2 regions of the Ruminococcus sp. B05 genome follow, and region 2 is predicted to be linked to the other one. Evidence: riboswitches for the same ligand, from Rfam matches in the RefSeq annotation. Region 2 holds a riboswitch; the other holds the start of a gene.

The links. Region 2 has a riboswitch for thiamine pyrophosphate ahead of thiS (sulfur carrier protein ThiS). Riboswitches for the same ligand answer to the same signal wherever they lie in the genome.
Region 1: linked by a shared signal. The riboswitch ahead of thiW (energy coupling factor transporter S component ThiW) and the one ahead of thiS (sulfur carrier protein ThiS) in region 2 are both predicted to bind thiamine pyrophosphate.

What each region holds. Positions count from the first base shown of each region.
Region 1 covers NZ_RBZR01000020.1:16,226-19,435, forward strand. Annotated here, with positions in the region: gene thiC (phosphomethylpyrimidine synthase ThiC) at 1-641, opposite strand, end outside; gene thiW (energy coupling factor transporter S component ThiW) at 946-1,452, opposite strand; TPP riboswitch at 1,594-1,706, opposite strand; gene D8Q48_RS13040 (hypothetical protein) at 1,891-2,790, shown strand; partial or broken gene D8Q48_RS13045 (MerR family transcriptional regulator) at 2,840-2,986, shown strand; gene D8Q48_RS13050 (YitT family protein) at 3,054-3,210, opposite strand, start outside.
Region 2 covers NZ_RBZR01000030.1:8,944-12,153, reverse strand. Annotated here, with positions in the region: gene D8Q48_RS14960 (thiazole synthase) at 1-488, opposite strand, end outside; gene thiF (sulfur carrier protein ThiS adenylyltransferase ThiF) at 566-1,213, opposite strand; gene thiS (sulfur carrier protein ThiS) at 1,220-1,417, opposite strand; TPP riboswitch at 1,583-1,688, opposite strand; gene D8Q48_RS14945 (AAA family ATPase) at 1,722-3,210, opposite strand, start outside.

The DNA.
Region 1 (3,210 bases), on a different contig from region 2:
TCAAGAATTTCATCATAGTATTCATAGAATGGGTTCTCTTCGCCTGTCATACTCATCCATGCAAATACAAGGCTTCCGCCACGGCTTACGATATTCATTTTTCTTTTATGTTTTTTAATCTGCTCGATTGTTTTTCTTGTAATTCCACAGTGAAGTGTGACGAAATCAACACCATCTTCTGCATGCATACGGATAACATCGATAAAATCATGAGCTGTAAGTGTTGCAAGGTCACGCTGATAGTGGATAACACTGTCATAAACAGGAACAGTTCCAATCATAACAGGACATTCGCTTGTCAGTTTGCGACGGAAAGGCTGAGTATTTCCATGGCTTGAAAGATCCATGATTGCTTCGGCACCTAGGTTTACCGCACTCATTACTTTTTGCATTTCTACGTCATAATCTTTACAGTCACGCGATACACCAAGATTGACGTTAATTTTTGTGCGGAGCATACTTCCGACACCTTCGGCACTTAAGCAAGTATGGTTTTTGTTTGCACAAATGGCAACCTTACCCTCAGCAACAAGTGTCATAAGTTTATCAACATCCATATGTTCTTTTTCAGCAACAAGCTTGATTTCAGGAGTGACAATTCCTTTGCGGGCTGCATCCATCTGGGTTGTGTAGTTTCTCATGTTATTTTGCCTCCAATCATTTTAGTAAAAAAATAAATTATATTTATGACGTCAGCAAAATACGGACAGCGTACATGAAAGATGAAAGTCTGTAGTGATACAGACCATTCATCGAAAAACCAACACGTCCAGTGAATGAGCATAGAAGAAATAAGAGAAAATATTTCTCTATGGATATGAAAAATTTTTGCTAACGCCTACATCAGAGCAATCTGATGATATACAAAATCATAAAGCGATTTGCTTTTTTATAGCGGTACAAGGTGGTGTCCCCAATGTATCGCTTTTTGGTCAAACAAAAAAATTATGCTGTAGTGAGCTGTGATATCACTCCACTTTTCTGAAGGATTGAAATCAGGATAAATGCAAGGATACTTCCAGCCACAGTAGAAATAAGGAATGGTATTACATAAACGAACAGTCCTGCAGGTGCAGCACCCATAAGGAAGCGGGCAACCGGATAAGCTGCGATACCACCAAGAATACCGGTACCGATAGCTTCAGCAAGACAAGTCAGGCTTAAGATTTTACATTTTTTGTAAACCAGTCCACAGCACAATGCACCGACCATACTTCCAGGGAATGCCATAAGGCTTCCAAGACCAAGTATATTGCGAAGCAGGCTTGCACAGAAAGCAATGCCGACGCCCCAACCAGGGCCAAGTGTAACAGCGGCAAGAATATTGACCATATGCTGAACCGGAGCACATTTACTTCCGGCAACGGGAATGCTCAAAAAACTTCCTACAACTGCAAGAGCAGTAAGAACTCCGGCAAGTGCTAATTTTTTTGTTTTATTTGTTTCATTCATAATCTGAGTCTCCTTTTCTTTTTCTTCGGAAATGCGTTTGTCATTTTGAAAAAATTGAGATGAAAAAAGGATCCTCACCTGAAGTGAAGATCCTACCAGCTGTCCGAAATAAAAGAAATGAGATGCGAGGGCATCTCAATCAATTACATGGTATACATTCCCTCCGTTGGCATTATCCAAATCAGGTTTAAATGGGTCGAAACGGAATTACGTTTCCTCTCAGCCGGCTTTCGCCAGCTCCCCAGTGACAATATAAAATTGTTGTCTAGTGATATTATGCATCTATATGTATGAAATTGCAAGGGGAATCTTAAAAAATGGAAACTTTGAGTGAACAGTAACAACTTGAAAATTAATATATTATACTATATATTCTAAGTAGTAAGTAGTAAGTGGAATATAGATTTCGCAGATAAATTGAAAGAGAGGAAGAATGTTATGAAAGAGCTTATATTATCTCAGCAATATGCGCTACTTGCGTTAAACGGACAGGAGAGCCTTCATCCAAGTGTGGCAAAAAATGCGGTGCTGCGTGCGGTTGCTGCGGCACAGGTGTTGGAAACAAAGTTGGGGAGAGATACAAATTCATTTTCAGAATTTTCTGCGGCATTACAGAAAGCAGTGCAGATAGCAAAGACTTTGAAGAAAAAAGAAACATCTCAGATTGAGCAAGAAGTGGTAAAAGCTCTGAAAGCAGAAGAACTTTTAAAGGAAGTTCCGGATCTTCTGGGATGTGATATGGATTATGATACATCAGGTATTGAGCTGAAGGCATATCTTAGTGATGAGATAAGTTATGTTAGAATAAAAGAAGGCCTTCGTGCAGAGATTTTAGAGGATGGTCCAATTAGTTTGGAACATGCAGTCTTATTATGGCTTCTTCGTGAGAGTGGTTGTATTCATGATCTGTTTTCTATATCAGAGCAGAGTCGTGTAGAAGAGCGTATGACAGAGGCTGCCACGCAGGATGAGCAGTATCGTACACTATGGGAAGCAGAGTTCCACAGTATTTTCGAAGGAGTTATGAATCGTTTTGTAAAGACAAAGAGTAAGTTGTTCAAGAATCCATATTTAGAAGGTGTGAATCTTGCGTTCCCTTATCTTGACAGAAGGAAATCTGTATTTATAGATATGGTTATTTGGGGGACAAATGTAGCAGATAGAAGGGCTGCGGCAGTAGAATATCTGGATAAAAAAGGATTTACAGTAGAAGAAATAAGAATAGGCAGTGAGACATTGCTGAAAATAGGAAATATATATTATCGCATATTCCCGATGACAAAAACGGCGTATAAAGTACCGATTCAGGGAGTTAATCTGGTACCGGCATACTGGTAGAAAAGGGTACTGGCATAGCAAGTATGTGAATAGTGGAAAAGGTGAGCAGATGTCAAGACAGAGAAGTATGGAAGTAATAGAACAGGCGGAATATGTGACAATCGGAGAACTTGCGCGGCTTACTGCAGTACGCTACAGTACTTTGAAGTTCTATACGGAGGAAGGTATGCTGCCTTTTGAGCAGGCAGAAGAGAACGCCTGTCTTAAAAGAGAACCAGCCCGACTCAAAATTTAAGTTGAGTCGGGCTGGTTCTCTTTTTACTTTACACACTATGAAATCCCTTACCAATAATCTCGCTTGTATTCGATATCAAGATAAAGGCTGTTGGCTGATTCTCCTTAATATAGTTACGAAGTTTAATTGCCTGAGGGCGGTTGAGTGCAGTGAAGATAATATATTTTTCATTTCCGGTAAATGCA
Region 2 (3,210 bases):
AGACCTTTATTGGAGCCGATTGGTGCTCCCAAAGGCATAATACAAGCAGCTCCCGCATTGACAAGATCTCTTGCTGCATTCAAATCAGGATACATATACGGCATAACTACAAAGCCCTCCTTAGCCAGAATTTCTGTTGCTTTGATTGTCTCGTAATTATCCGGAAGAAGATATTTGGAATCTCTTACAACCTCAATTTTCACAAAATTACCACATCCAACTTCTCTGGAAAGTCTTGCAATACGAACTGCCTCTTCTGCATTTCTTGCTCCTGAAGTATTCGGAAGAAGTGTTACATTTTCCGGAATATAATCCAGAATATTTGCAAGCCCACCTTCATTAGCACGACGGAGGGCAAGCGTGATAATCTCTGCCCCCGCTTTTTCTACACATGCTTTCACAAGATCCAATGAAAACTTTCCTGATCCTAAAATAAAACGTGAATTAAATTCTTTTCCGCCAAGTGTAAATGTATCCTTCTGATTCATGATTTAAGTCCTTCTTTCTATGTTATATTGTGATTTTTTAGAATAATCACCTTGTTTTTTAATCCCAAGATGCCCTTTTAGACATCCTCTTCTCCAAGAAGTAGGCGTGTGATCATATTTGCCTCATGCCCCGCACAGATTGCCACCCTTGGAGCCATCAATCCGTTTCCATAAGTCGGCTCTGTCACACGGTCTCCACACAAGTAAAAATTTTTCATCATTCTCTTCGTGTTTATCGTATTGCTACTCTCATAACCGGCCATTCCTGTTGCTGACACAAGCTTCTTTTCCGGAAAATATTCCAGAATTCCATTTACAAGCATCGCCTTTGCCTCTGGATTATCAAATGCCTCGCAGACAATCTGTGCATCCTCAAACAGCTCTTTCAGATTCGCTTCCGTCACCTTCACACAATCCGTGCGAATATCCAGATAAGGATTGATTTTCAAAAGCAACGATTTCAATGCATCTGTTTTTGGCATTCCTATATGCTCCATAAAATATTGCTGCCTGTTCAAATTTGTAATATCCACGACATCAAAATCTATCAAATGTAAATGCCCTACACCGATTCTTGCAAGCGAATAAGCCACATTCGAGCCCAATCCGCCCAGTCCCGCTATTGTCACCTGTCCTTGCGACAATAATTTCTGCTTTTCTGTGGTATGACGCTCATTTAACGCTGCTGTAATTTCCTCTTTGCTTAATATTTTTTCAGATGCCATTTGATATCAGCCCCCTCCTACAAATGTCACAACCTCCAGACGGTCTCCGTCTTTGAGCATTGTATCTGAGTAACTGTATTTTGGCAGAATCTCTTCATTCAATTCCACCGCAATCCTTTTTATCTGATAATTATTCTGTTCCAGATAATCTGCAACACTCATTTCAGATGCCAGTTGAATCTGTTTTCCATTTACTGTAATCATAACTGCTCCTTTCCTTATGAAATGAAAAAAGAGTTCATGAAAGAAATGTACCCGTGGTGGTGCACCCCTTCATGAACTCTTGTTCAATCTCAACTTATTCAATCTTCAATTATCAATTTTGCCTGATTATAAAGAAAGAGAGATACCAACAAATGTATCTCTCTAAAGTACTGCTTTATACATTCCTACGTTGGCATTATCCAAATCAGGTTATGGGTCGAAGTTCTCAACTTCCTCTCAGCCTGGTACACAAGCTCCCCGTGTTTTCTTCACATGCTTAGTATAAAAGCTTGTCTGGGAGATGTCAACCGTTTTCTCTCCATCTGATACAAGATTTTTTCCCACAATGTGCCAGTCCAATATAACACACTTCTCCGGTCATCTCTGCATCATATTGTTTTTCTTTGATCTGTTCCAGTGCCTTTTCTGCAAGCTTTTCTAAATCGTCTTTTTCATCTTTGGTATACTTAAATTCCAAAATTAGATTTGGATATCTGTCACGTTTTGCATAAAGACAGATATCACTTCTGCCTTCCCCGGTTTCCCGATTGCTTTTGATATCATAATCTTTTCTAAGGAATGCACACATCCCAAGTGTCATCATATGGTAACTATTCTCATCTTTCAGATCATGATAAGATGGCAATTCCAAAAGAACTCTCTGATACTCTTCTGCAAACCGTTCCATATCCTTTCTTTTAAGAGCATTTAACATCTTTTCCATCTGTCTCTCATCGATTTGCAGATGACATGCTGTTAATTCTTTGAACACTTTCCACACTTCCAGATTAGGAACCCGGAGTCTGTAATAATCCTCTTCGATTTCTTTTGTAATTGTTACAATCCCGGCATTTACAAGAAGTCCCCATAGATTTGCTTCGTCCATTTTTTCATAATAAGCCATCGAAAAATCTACTGTCACTTCTACTTCGCCTTCTGTGATCAAGGTCTCATATTCTTTCTCAAACGACCTTCCCTGTACTTCAAGTGCATTACGTAAAATACTGTTTTCGCTTGTATTAACCCAATAAGAATCCATCCTTCTTCTCGCCGCATAACACGATATTGACCATGGATTATATACATCCGTACTGCCAAAATGATATCCATCGTACATCTTTTTCAGCTCATCTGAAAATTCTGCTTTACAATAAGTAAGCAACTCTTTTACTTCTTGCTCTGTAAAACCAAAACAGTCATCATAATCTTCGTCCTGCACTGTGCAGACAACTAAATTATTAAGCCCTGAAAATATATTTTCCTTCGCAATTCTCTGAATCCCTGTCAGAATTGCCTTTTGAAGATAATCGTTTCCTTTCAGGGATGTTGCCAGAAAACGATTCAGCATAGCTCTTACTTCGTCATAATATCCTTCGGAATTTGCAGACATAAATGGAGTATCATATTCATCTAACAACAAAAATACTTTTTCCCCATAATACGTACTCAGTACCTGACAAAGAACAACAATTGAACGAATCAGATGATTTTCTATTTCTTTTCCAATGCTTTCCTGACATAAACTGTTATAAATCATATTAAATGTTTTCACCTGGAATTCTGACAGTCTTCCATCATTAACCATCTGATAAAAACGTTCATACTCCGCGCGCACAGTATCCTGCAATGCATAACACAAAGACTCTGCATCCCCCGCTTTCACGTTAAGGAACGACAAAAATACAACAGGATATCGATTCAGCTCCTTGTAGTGGTCAGATTTTGTAATCTTTGTTCCATAAAATAAATCGGAAGAATCTTTTGTACAGTCAAGAAATTCTGCCAGCATTGAC